DNA from 4 places in the Priestia megaterium genome. Region 4 is predicted to be linked to each of the others. Evidence: riboswitches for the same ligand, from Rfam matches in the RefSeq annotation. Region 4 holds a riboswitch; each other region holds the start of a gene.
What was found. Region 4 has a riboswitch for cobalamin ahead of CEQ83_RS09660 (ABC transporter substrate-binding protein). Riboswitches for the same ligand answer to the same signal wherever they lie in the genome.
Positions count from the first base shown of each region.

Region 1: it holds a riboswitch for cobalamin, as region 4 does, so the genes downstream of both, metE (5-methyltetrahydropteroyltriglutamate--homocysteine S-methyltransferase) here and CEQ83_RS09660 (ABC transporter substrate-binding protein) in region 4, are expected to answer to the same signal.
Region 2: it holds a riboswitch for cobalamin, as region 4 does, so the genes downstream of both, nikA (nickel ABC transporter substrate-binding protein) here and CEQ83_RS09660 (ABC transporter substrate-binding protein) in region 4, are expected to answer to the same signal.
Region 3: it holds a riboswitch for cobalamin, as region 4 does, so the genes downstream of both, CEQ83_RS12875 ((2Fe-2S) ferredoxin domain-containing protein) here and CEQ83_RS09660 (ABC transporter substrate-binding protein) in region 4, are expected to answer to the same signal.

Region 1 is NZ_CP023317.1:3,371,226-3,374,437, reverse strand. Features, by position in the region: gene CEQ83_RS17275 (hypothetical protein) at 261-512, shown strand; SAM riboswitch class I at 593-703, shown strand; cobalamin riboswitch at 783-971, shown strand; gene metE (5-methyltetrahydropteroyltriglutamate--homocysteine S-methyltransferase) at 1,122-3,212, shown strand, end outside.
Region 2 is NZ_CP023317.1:480,895-484,106, forward strand. Features, by position in the region: gene CEQ83_RS02555 (tautomerase family protein) at 1-57, shown strand, start outside; gene ftsZ (cell division protein FtsZ) at 417-1,421, shown strand; cobalamin riboswitch at 1,424-1,614, shown strand; gene nikA (nickel ABC transporter substrate-binding protein) at 1,759-3,212, shown strand, end outside.
Region 3 is NZ_CP023317.1:2,558,867-2,562,078, reverse strand. Features, by position in the region: gene CEQ83_RS12880 (M42 family metallopeptidase) at 1-441, shown strand, start outside; gene CEQ83_RS27075 (hypothetical protein) at 794-952, shown strand; cobalamin riboswitch at 1,099-1,277, shown strand; cobalamin riboswitch at 1,396-1,575, shown strand; gene CEQ83_RS12875 ((2Fe-2S) ferredoxin domain-containing protein) at 1,677-2,057, shown strand; gene cobJ (precorrin-3B C(17)-methyltransferase) at 2,071-3,212, shown strand, end outside.
Region 4 is NZ_CP023317.1:1,925,759-1,928,970, reverse strand. Features, by position in the region: gene CEQ83_RS09665 (adenosylcobinamide amidohydrolase) at 1-451, opposite strand, end outside; gene CEQ83_RS09660 (ABC transporter substrate-binding protein) at 540-1,499, opposite strand; cobalamin riboswitch at 1,759-1,891, opposite strand; gene CEQ83_RS09655 (thioredoxin family protein) at 1,982-2,296, opposite strand; gene CEQ83_RS09650 (YpjP family protein) at 2,485-3,087, opposite strand.

The DNA of each region.
Region 1 (3,212 bases), 1.4 Mb from region 4:
CCTGTGATTCACAGGCAGGCTTTTGGAAGATTGTGCATAATGTTTAAAGAAACCTTGTAGCAGAAGGCTCAGTCAAACGTTATAATAGATAGTGAATGATGATATATTCTCTGTATTTGTCATATATTTGTATTACATATGTAATTGAAGAAAAACATTCACTTGATATACTGTTTAATGGCTTAACTTTATCTTGAAATTTACAGTGAACTGCCTGTTTATAGAGGCTTAGAAGATACACAGCAAATGGAGGAGCTATCATGGCAAACGAAAAGATGCAAGAAGGACTTAATCGTTTTATTAAGGAAGATTTAAATGACCTTTTAGGTAGACTGTTCCCCCTAATGGACCGAGAATGTGCGGAAGAAAAGAGAATGCTTATCGAAACGGCGGTAGAGTACATCTATTCTTCAGGGTATCATCAAGGAGCAAAAGACTTGATCGAAACACATCGAAAAGATGATTACAAATTATTAAGGCAAAAATTAGCGTCAACGCCTCCTGAAAACTAATTTTTTTGAAATTTCTTTTGACAACATAAATGTAAGGTGTTAAGATGACTCTACATTCAAAATATTATAAACAATTAAAACTCTTATTGAGAGAGGCGGAGGGACTGGCCCTGTGAAGCCCGGCAACCATTTAACAATCTTGTTAAAAAGGTGCTACATCCTGCAAAGCGTACAGCTTTGAAAAATAAGAGAGGATTTCATAGATACTATGCCTCTCTATTCATGATAGAGAGGCTTTTTATTTTATGTGAATATGTTTTGAATGAACAATTTCATAGAAATGCATCAGGTGCTGTGTAACGAATGTACGCAGCTTAAAAGGGAAGACCGGTGAAAAGCCGGCGCGGTCCCGCCACTGTAATGGGGAGCAACTTATTAACCACTGTTTCATGTTGAAATGGGAAGGGATAGGAAGCGATGAACCTAAGTCAGGAGACCTGCCTGTTGTATGCACTTAAGCTCTACGGGATATAGAGAGGAGTGAGGAATACGTGTTGAGAAAAACAGGCTATCTCAACTTTAGTTAAGTATGCGTATCATCTCTCTTTTCATTTCGAAAAGGGAGATTTTTTAGTTTAGCGATAAAAAAATATATAGGGAGTGGAAAAAATGAGCAGTGTAAAAAGTTCAAATGTAGGTTATCCAAGAATTGGTGAAAAACGAGAATGGAAAAAAGCGCTTGAGCAGTTTTGGGCAGGAAAGATAGAGAAAGATATCTTTCTTCAGGAAATTGAAGCTCTTCGTCTTGGGCATCTGAAAAAACAGCGTGACGCAGGAATTGAATTAATTCCAGTCGGCGATTTTAGCTTATACGATCACGTGTTAGATACAGCCGCTATGTTTGGTTTGGTGCCAAAGCGCTTTGAATATAACGGAGGCCCGGTATCCCTTGAAACGTATTTTGACATCGCCCGAGGAACAAAAGGTGCGGTAGCCTCTACGATGACAAAATGGTTTAACACAAATTATCACTATATCGTACCAGAGCTTGACGAATGTACGCCTGCCCTTGTAGAAAATCGTCCGCTTCAATTTTACAAAGAAGCAAAACAAAAGCTGAATATCAAAGGCAAACCCGTTATTTTAGGTCCAGTAACATTTGTGAAGCTGTCAAAAGGATATAAAAAAAGTGAGTTTAAAAAAGTAGTTGAACAGTTTGTTCCTCTTTATGCAACAATCTTAGCGGAGCTGGAGGCAGAAGGGGTCGAGTGGGTACAAATAGATGAGCCGATTTTAGCTACAACGCTATCAAAAGAAGACCTGGCACTGTATAAAGAAGTCTATGAAGCTTTGAAAAAAGCGGCACCGAATGTAAAAGTCATTTTGCAGACGTACTTTGACAGCGTAGATTACTATAAAGAAGTAGTTGCTCTTCCTGTTCACGGAATTGGATTGGATTTTGTACATGACCGAGGCGAAAATCTCACGGCGCTTAATAAATATGGTTTTCCAACTGATAAAGTGCTGGCAGCAGGAGTGATTGACGGACGAAACATTTGGCGTGAAAACTTGGACGAACAGCTTTTAACAATCAGTGAAATTGAAGAAGCTGTATCAAAAGACCGTTTGATTCTGCAGCCTTCATCAAGTTTATTACATGTTCCTGTCACGGTGAAAAGCGAAAAAACCATTGAGCCAATTCTAAAAAACGCGCTGTCTTTTGCAGATGAAAAGCTGAAGGAAATCACGCTTTTAACAAAAGCGGTGCAGCAAGGAAAAGAAGCAATTGAAAAAGAAATAAGTGTAAGCAAACAAGCGATTCAAGCATTAAATGGATCATCTTTTCGAAACCATCAAGACGTTCAAAAAGAGCTGAAGCAGCTGCACAGCTATAAAGCGGAGCGCCAAGCGCCGTTTGACGTACGTCAACGCGTTCAGCAAGAAGCATTTCAACTGCCGCTTCTTCCAACGACAACAATTGGAAGCTTTCCGCAAACAAAAGAAGTGCGAAAAGAGCGTCTGAAGTGGCGTAAAGGAGAGTTAAGCGATGAAGCATATGAAGCGTACATTAACGCTGAAATCAAAAAATGGATTGAAATTCAAGAAAACATCGGCTTAGATGTCCTTGTGCACGGAGAGTTTGAGCGCACGGACATGGTTGAATACTTCGGTGAAAAATTAGGAGGTTTTCAGTTTACGAAGTTTGGCTGGGTGCAATCATACGGTTCTCGCTGCGTGAAGCCGCCGCTTATTTACGGAGATGTCTCGTACGAGCAGGCGATGACAATCAAAGAAACGGTCTACGCACAGTCTCTAACCAATAAGCCTGTTAAAGGAATGCTGACGGGGCCAATTACAATTTTAAACTGGTCGTTTGTACGTGATGATATCTCACGCTACGACGTGGCCAATCAAATTGCGCTTGCTCTTAGAAAAGAAGTGGAAGCACTTGAAAGTCAGGGCATCTCAATGATTCAAGTAGATGAACCGGCGCTGCGTGAAGGACTGCCGTTAAAACGAGAAAACTGGGAAAGCTACTTGAACGCGGCGGTGTATGCGTTCAAACTAGCCACGGTATCGGTGCAAAACGAGACGCAAATTCACACGCATATGTGCTATTCAGAGTTCGAAGAGATTATTGATGCGATCAAAGCGCTTGATGCCGACGTGATTTCCATTGAAACGTCCAAAAGCCACGGTGAATTAATTTATGCGTTTGAAAAACATACGTATAACCAGGGAATTGGACTTGGCGTATAT
Region 2 (3,212 bases), 1.4 Mb from region 4:
AATGCTGACTGGAGCTTTGGTATGGGAGAAGCTCAATTCTTAACTGGGAAATTATAAAATGGTTTATTATCTAGAGAAGCCCTTATTTCTAAGGGCTTTTTCTCATTTTGTCTATAAAAATATTATTCTCTTAGTCACATCTTACTCAAAATTAAATACAGACATCTGTCAAATGAATGATACAATAAGCTTATATGCCGTTTTGAGTGGGAAAACCAAAAAAGAGTTCGGCGTACTAACTTCGGAACAACAATAATTTTACATAAAGATGTAAAGATTTAAAGGTTAAAAGAGAAATGTATAAAATCTGTAAAACAAAAGAACAGTTACGCGTTAAACATAGGAGTAAAAGGTTCTTCACGTGTTTTTTCGGATAATAAGAGAAAGTAATTTTGATCATTGAGGAGGAACTTAGAATGTTTGGATTTGATGGAGATGTATCGCCATTAGTGCGAATTAAAGTAATTGGAGTCGGCGGTGGAGGAAATAACACCGTTAACCGTATGATTGAACATGGTGTACAAGGGGTAGAATTTATCGCCGTTAATACGGATGCTCAGGCGCTTAATTTATCTAAAGCAGATGTGAAAATGCAGATTGGTGCGGCATTAACGCGAGGATTAGGTGCAGGAGCTAATCCAGAAGTAGGAAGAGAAGCTGCAGAAGAAAGCAGAGAGCAAATTCAAGAAGTACTGCAAGGCGCAGATATGGTATTCGTAACAGCTGGCATGGGGGGAGGCACTGGTACTGGAGCAGCTCCGGTTATTGCCCAAATTGCCCGTGAACTAAATGCTTTAACAATTGGAGTAGTTACTCGTCCTTTCAAGTTTGAAGGAAATAAACGTACCAAGCAAGCAGTAGGCGGTATTACTGCGATGAATGAATCGGTAGATACCCTTATTGTCATTCCAAACGACCGTTTGCTTGAAATCGTTGATAAAAAGACACCTATGCTTGAAGCATTCCGTGAAGCAGATAATGTTCTTCGCCAAGGTATTCAAGGTATTTCAGATTTAATCGCTGTTCCAGGGCTGATTAACCTTGACTTTGCTGATGTAAAAACAATTATGTCTAATCAAGGATTTGCGCTTATGGGTATCGGACGAGCTTCGGGATCAGATCGAGCAATTGAAGCAGCGAAAAAAGCGATTTCTAGTCCGCTGCTAGATGCATCGATTGATGGAGCAAGAGGCGTGCTGCTGAACATTACGAGCGGCAGCAGCCTGAGTCTTTACGAAGTACAGGAAGCAGCAGATATTGTCACGTCCGCTTCTGATCAGGACTTAAATATGATTTTTGGATCTGTGATTAATGAAGATTTAAAGGACGAAATGATGGTAACCGTTATTGCCACTGGATTTGATGATGAAGGTATTTCACCATCAGCTTCCACTTCTAGAGTTTCAAGAGCACGCTACTAAATTAAATAACCAGCTTTTATGGTGGCAATTGTTTTTCAATTGCCTTAAAAGGGAATCCGGTGAAAATCCGGAGCGGTCCCGCCACTGTAACAAGGAGCCTTATGTCAAAAAGCCACTGTCTATTTAGAGACGGGAAGGCGGTATAAGGCAATGACTTGAAGCCAGGAGACCTGCCATAAATCGCAGCACACAATAACCTACGAGGATAGGGAGGTGTTTTGGCAGAATCAAAAATACGATAAACAAGGGATACGTTTATCTGAATTTGTTGTGAAGGCAAGCACTTCTTTTTAGAAGTGCTTTTTTTTGTGTATTAAAATAGAAGGTGGAAAAATGAATGATAAATAATAAAAAACTTGTATCTATGATATTTCTCGTGTTACTTTGCCTCACTGCTTGCGCTCCTAATGAAGAGAGCGTAAGTATAAAAGAAAGAAAGAAAACGGATAAAAGTGTGACGTTTTTATTTAATTTTACATCTGCAACGCTTGATCCTCATACGGACGATAATTATACAGCAGTTCGTGGGGGAGTAGGGGAGACGCTTGTTAAAATCAACGACGATTTAAAAATAAAGCCTTGGCTTGCTGAAAAGTGGGAAACGAAAGATAACGGCCTTACATGGACATTTATGATAAGAAAGAACATCACGTTTCAAAATGGAAAAGCGCTAGATGCAAATGCCGTTAAGTCTTCTCTTCAAAGAACGATAGATCAAAGTTATGCGATGAAAAACGCTTTAAATATTAAAGAAATGAAAGCGAACAGTCATGCGCTGACAATTACATTAAAAGAACCAATGCCTAAATTTCCTTCTGAATTAGTGCATCCAAATACAGCTATTATAGATGTTGATGCTTCTAATATAGCTAAGAAGCCCATTGGTACGGGTCCATTTCGCGTCTTGTCTTTTGATCAAGGAAATCAAGTAAAATTAGAAAGATATGAAAATTATTGGGGTGGAAAAGTGAAATTGAAAAGTGCGATCTTTGGATTTAACGAAGATGCTAATGCGCGAGTTGCTGCTCTTCAATCTGGAACAGCCGATATTATTTATCGCCCGCCTTTAGAAAGCTTGGGCACTTTACAAACAGATCCGTCTTTTAAAGTAAGTGGAGTACCTAGTGTGCGCACCCATTTATTGCTTTACAATCAAACTAATGACGCATTAAAAGACGAAAATGTAAGAAAAGCTATCGATACCTTATTGAACCGAAAAGAAATTGTTAGCAGCATCATGAACAATCAAGCGGCAGCGGCTCGAGGTCCATTTTTACCCCAATTTCCTTTTGCTGATAGTACTGCTAATGAGCAAAGAGGTATGACATCTGCTAAAAAATATTTAGAGAAAGCAGGCTATCAAATCAAAAATGACAAAGCAATCAAAAATGGAAAGCCACTATCGCTCTCTCTTGTCACATACAGTTCTTTGCCAGAACTGCCTTTAATTGCTCAGCTTATACAGTCTAATGCCAAAGAGTTAGGAATTACTATTAAGATTCACCTAGTTGAAGATAGCGATGAATATGTAATGGCAAAAGATGATTGGGATTTAGCATTGTACAGCCTTATCACAGCACCTAGAGGAGATGCCAGCTATTATTTAAGTACGAACTATTTGCCCGGCGGTGGTTTAAATGCCAGCCGGATTAATGATGATACGCTAACAAAAATGATAGAACAGTTAAATTCAACAGTAGATGACGCAAAACGAGATCAGTTAGCCAAACAAGCAACCGCTTTGATTAATAGAAAAATGCTGACGTCATCGATTGTACATCCAAACATTGT
Region 3 (3,212 bases), 630 kb from region 4:
GAGCAGATCGAACTGCCATACACTACGCACTTTCTTATTTCAAATAATGAAGAAATTGGATACGGAGGAAATTCTAATATTACGCCTCAAACGGTAGAATACTTAGCGGTTGATATGGGTGCCATGGGAGATGGACAATCTACTGATGAATACACCGTGTCTATTTGTGTAAAAGATTCAAGCGGCCCATATCATTACGGTTTGAGAAAGCATTTGGTGGAGCTAGCTAAGCAGCATGATATTCAGTACAAATTAGATATTTATCCGTTTTACGGATCAGATGCTTCTGCTGCTATTCGTGCCGGGCATGACATCGTACACGGCTTAATTGGTCCAGGAATTGATTCTTCTCATGCGTTTGAGAGAACGCATCAAGATTCATTAAACCATACGTACAAGCTTCTTTACCACTATGTGCAATCGAACATGGTTCTGCTTTAAGAAAGGAATATTTAATTAGTGTATTTTTATGCAAAACAAAGAGCAGTACGGGACTGTGATGTCTGTACTTTCCTTTCCTAAAAAAGAAGCCGGCTGTCCGGCTTCTTTTTTTAATAAATACTATATATTTTTTTACTGGTGAAGCAACAGTTGGTAAAAAAAGCACCTTTTTTAAAGAGGTATAATACGGCTTAAACCTTTTGTACATTTTGTTCATTTACAGAAGTTAAAATGTTTTTAAATTTTTAAAAGTTTCTTGTGACAAGTTTTGTAGAATGGGTTTTCAAAAGGATATGGTTTCGTCATAATGTGGATATAGCGATCACTACAATAATCGGAGGCGAATCTTTTCATGTGGGTACTGACGGTATATGCTGGAAAAGAAATGAAAATGTTTGAATTTGAAACTGAAACGCAGGCGAGAGAAGCTTTTGCAAAAACAAATGGCTGTAAAGTTCTTTCAGAAGTCGTGTATTATAATGATCCTCATTTAACATTAGTAGCTATATAATGAAAAAACAAGAGCTGACTTTATGCTCTTGTTTTTTCATAGCTTCTTGTATCTTACGAAAAGAATAGAGTTGAAATAAAAAAAAATGTACGCTATGATATGGTAGTTACTTCTATTATTCTGATAGTTTAAAAGGTTCATATATATCAAACAGCAACAGTAAAGATGCCAAGAAGGCTTAATAGGGAAACTGGTGAAAGACCAGTACTGCCCCCGCAACTGTAAGTGTGGACGAACGAGTATAACCACTGTGGAAAAATCACGGGAAGGTTCTCAAGTAGAATGATACACAAGTCAGGAGACCTGTCTTTATTGTGAAGTTTCTATTTCTCCGGGGAGCGGGAAGGGAAACGTTGGCTTAAAGTGGCATTCGTGTACACTTTTATTCTGACGTTTTACCCGCTCGCATATTAGCGAAGCGGGTTTTTCTCGTAGCACAAAACTACATATCGTGCAAAAAAGGTGCGCAATGTTCACATTGCGTTAAATGGGAAGTCTGGTGTGAAGCCAGCGCGGTACCCGCCACTGTGAAGAGGAGCTGATTGCATATGCCACTGTATTCGGGAAGGCGCAATCAAGTGATGAATCGAAGTCAGGAAACCAGCCTTTTTCTAATGCGAAGCTTACCCTACGGGATATAGGTGGAAGTGCAAAAACTTAGTTTGAATTTTTCTGCGCCTCTATCATTGATAGAGGCGTTTTTTTAGTAAAGGAGCGAATAAGTGTGACGACGTGGAACTTAAATGGAACAAAACATCACGTATTGATTTGTAATGGAAGCAGCTGTATGAGAAAAGGTGGAGAAGAAGCCACTCAAGCTATTCGAAATAAAGTGACTGAACTGAATCTAGATGAAGCGGTTCACACAACCCGTACGCGCTGTAACGGAAGATGCAAAGATGCTCCTGTAGCTATCGTGTACCCTTCAGGAGATTGGTACAAGCAGGTCACTGAAAACGTAGCTCATCGAATTGTTGAAGAACATTTAGCAGGAGGCTGCAGTATAAAGGAATCACTTATTTATGAATATGATCAAAACGGTTTTGTTTCTCCGGAAAAGAGTGACTCCATAGAAGGAATTGACAAAGTAAAAAGTAACGCATAAAGGAGGAGCTAGCATGAAAGGTAAACTGTTAGTTATTGGATTCGGCCCAGGAAGCTTTGAACATATTACACAGCGAGCAAGAGAAGCCATTCAAGAAAGTGATATGATCATTGGTTATAAAACCTATGTGGAATTAATTCAAGGACTATTAACGAATCAGCAAATTATTAGTACAGGAATGACCGAAGAAGTAAGCCGTGCACAAGAAGCCGTAAAGCAAGCTGAAGCGGGAAAAACCGTGGCGGTCATTTCAAGCGGAGATGCAGGAGTATACGGAATGGCCGGCCTTGTGTATGAAGTGTTGATTGAAAAAGGATGGAAAAAAGAAACGGGCGTAGAGCTGGAAGTGATTCCTGGCATTTCGGCTATTAATTCATGCGCATCCCTCCTTGGGGCGCCCGTGATGCATGATGCCTGTACGATTAGTTTAAGTGACCACCTTACGCCTTGGGAGTTAATCGAAAAACGAATCGAAGCAGCTGCACAAGCAGATTTTGTAGTAGCTTTTTATAATCCGAAAAGCGGAAGACGCACAAGACAAATTGTGGAAGCGCAAAGGATTTTATTAAAATACCGTTCCCCCGATACGCCTGTTGGTCTTGTGAAAAGCGCTTATCGTGACCGTGAAGAAGTGGTAATGACCAATTTAAAAGACATGTTAAATCATGAAATAGGCATGCTGACTACCGTTGTTGTCGGAAATTCATCTACGTTCTTTTACGATGACTTAATGATTACACCGCGCGGGTATCAGCGTAAATATACCCTCAACCAAACAGAGCAGCCGCTAAGACCGCATCAGCGACTTCGAAAAGAAGCAGAACCATGGGCTCTTGATCAAGAGGAGACTGTAAAGCAAACGGCTTCAGCTATTGAAGATGTTCAGAACACAAAAGAAGAAAAAGCAGCTTCACGAGCTCTGGCAGAAGAAGCGCTTCAAGCAATTTTAGGTGAAACTACTTCACCGGTCGTACACCAGCCAATTGAGTCTATTTTTGAAGTGGCAGTTAGTCCAGGGCTTGCAAATAAGAAGTTTACGCCCGTTCAAATGACAACACTAGCAGAAGTTGTTGGTGAAAAAGGTACGATGGAGTATACGCCTGACCATCAAATCAAACTGCAAATTCCAACGGCTCAGCCAGATGTGATTATTAA
Region 4 (3,212 bases):
TTGTAGCTGGATCTATGACACCCAGCTGTGACAGCGTTTTTGTTTTGGCTTCTGTAGCGGCAATAAAAAGCTGTAAAAACGCCGCATCCGTAAGCCTGCCTTCCACGAAAAAAAACATATTAATTGTACCGGGAGAGGAATAGAAAGGGACAGCTTCGTCAGCTGTAATATCCACTGCGTTTCCTACTCCAGCCGTTATCACGGAAGCTACTCTTACTCCGTAGCCTTCATAACAGTAAATCGCTCTTTCTTTTAACCAAACCGCTGTCATCAACCCTACGATTTGCTCATGGCGCACATTTTCTTTCATCAAATATTGCTCATACTCTAAAGAAGGAGTATCTGAATAATAGTCTTTATGAACAAATCGATTGTAAAAGGTGTCCGTTTCCGTGATGCCTGTTCCTAAAACGCCTGAGCTGTATGTTTTATAAGAAGTCTCGGTTTTCATGATTAAAAGCTCAGGCCGTTCTTCAATTTTAAGATGTGAAAAGGGACCAATCCCCTTTTCAATTCGAACTGGAATATGGTCCCTCTTTTTATTTATTGTACACCTCAGGGTATACTGCTTTTGCTAAGTCCTCTAAGCCATCTACAATACGAGGTCCTAAGCGGTTGATTTTGTTTTGATTAACCTTTTCGATGTTCCCCTCTTTTACAGCAGTCATGCTGCTCCAAGCGGGACGCTTCATAATCTCATTTTTGTCTGCATCATACGTTGCGATAATAACGTCAGGGTTTAACTTAACAACTTGCTCTTCAGAAAACTTAACCCAACCCTTTTCACTAGCCGCTACGTTATCAGCACCGATCATAGTAAGCATTTCGTTCATGAACGTACCTTTTCCTGTTGTATAAATCTCAGGAGCTCCCGATACCTCTATCCATACTTTTTTACGATCTTCTTTTGAAATCGTTTTTGCTTTTTTCTCAATTGAAGCTACTTTTTCTTTCATGTCTTTAATTGTTTGATTAGCTTCTTTTGTTTTACCCGTTAATTTACCAATTTGCGTAATAGAATCATAAACCGTATCAAACGTTGTTGAATCTTTTACAACAAATACCGGAATACCCGCACTTTCAATTTGTTTAAATACTTCATCTGAAACGCCCATACTTGAAGCGTGTGCCAGCACTAAATCAGGATTTAAAGCAATAACTTTTTCTGCATTAACGTTCATATCTCCCACCTGCGCTTTTTTCTTTACGCTTTTAGGATAATCATCGTTGCTTGTGACACCGACTAATTCTTTTTCAAGGCCAAGGGCATATACAATCTCCGTATTACTTGGCATTAATGAAACAATTTTCTTAGGCTGTTTTTTCAACGTAATTTCTTTATCACGCGCGTCTTTTACCTTCACTGGAAACGCAGCTTGTGACGTTTGTTCTGTATCTTGCTTCGTTTTTTTATCACTGTTGCTTTGGCTGCCTGCACCGCATGCAGCAAGTACGATGACTAACAGCGCAATAATGGAATACGAAAGCCATTTTTTCATCTAAATACTCCCCCTATATATTGTTCATTGTGAATACGAAACCTCCACGTTAAAGAAAAAGCAAATGATCATGCAAAAAGCAGCGCTATCCCGTTTTTTCCGCTTTGACTATGTATACTGCTCGGCAGCAGCTTCAAAATAAAAAAGCTTTACTTTCAATTGAAAGCAAAGCAGGTAACGTCAAGATAAGCAGGAAAAGAATCCGTTCACTATACTTGATATGTATGTTCATTACCCTGCTTCACCCTTCCTCGAAGGTTTCACAGCTAACAATAAGGCAGGTCTCCTGACTTACGCACAAAGCGCTTACAGTGGCGGGACCGCGCTGGTTTTTCACCAGACTTCCCTTTTCACTCAATCTTTAAATTGAGACCTTATTGCTTTACGATTATTCACTTGTCCTAGTATACCCCACTCATCGAAAAATGGAAATAGCCATTCTCACAAAAAAAGCTGCGAGAATGCTCTCGCAGCTTAGGGAATTAAAGAGTTGCTAAAAATTCACGGACCGCTTCAGGCGTTTTAGCATTTGCACTGTGCAGGTGCGCAATTTTTTCACCGTTTTTATATACAAGAAGAGAAGGAATACCCATTACATTGTTTTCAGCAGAAAGTTCTTCAAACTCATCCTTGTCAATTTTAAACCATGCTTTATCTGTATTTTCGTCAACGATTTCATCAATAAACATATCCAAACGTTTGCAATCAGGACACCACGTTGTCGTAAAAATCCCAACGCTTAGTGTTTCATTCTTAATTTGTTCGCGAAATTGTTTTTCTTCCGTAAATTGTTTCATTGTGTTACCTCCAGCGTCTATTCGTTCCTTCCTACAATTCTATAGTAAGAAGTCTGACTTCATTATAAACGATTTTTTTATCGTTGTGCTAATGTTTCAGCTTATTTAGACCATAACGGTTTTAGACGTAAAAAAATGCTAGCTTAAAAAAGCTAACATTTCGAAATTGTAGAATGTTGTGTCTATTATCAGCTGAACCACTTAGGCGGCATGTTTCGGTTCCAATAAATTTTCCCTAAATCATAATGCTTTTGAAAATTATCTGCGGCCGCATGATAGTGAAAATTAAACCAGTATCCATCTTTTGGAGGATTTTCACGCCGTACATGAAACCGTATTAAGTCCTGACCGGTTTCCCGGTCATATACATGGAAAATCTTTTCACCGTAGCCAGCAGCAGGGTGCTCGCTTATCTCGAGATTCTGAATTGACTGTTCACGTTCAGTGCCAATGTCGGTCAGCACTTCTTCAATTTTAGGTAACACTGCTTGACGAAATTCATCTTCAATGACAGGACCAATTTTTGTTCCGAATTTTTCCACTGACTGTTTTTCAGCTGATTCCATTGCATACGTAACAAATGATGAAACGTCTTCATATTTTGGTTCTTCATATGGCAAATGAATATCTTCTATAACAGCTGTGACAGGAGTTGTTTCTCTTACATACCCTGCTTTATGTTGCTTGTCCGCTTTTGCATCATCAACGTATAAATATTCTGGTGGAGTGACAAGCCCAAATGTAAATACTGTAATAAATACAATTAGCATTCTTTTTATCCATCTAGGCATTCGTATCTTTCCTTTCTCATCTTTTCCCATATGGTCTTTTCATATTGTAAAATTCATTATCATAACTCACTAGGTATTGTAACATACTTATTAATTTTTTACCTATATTTGCTTATTCATTTATG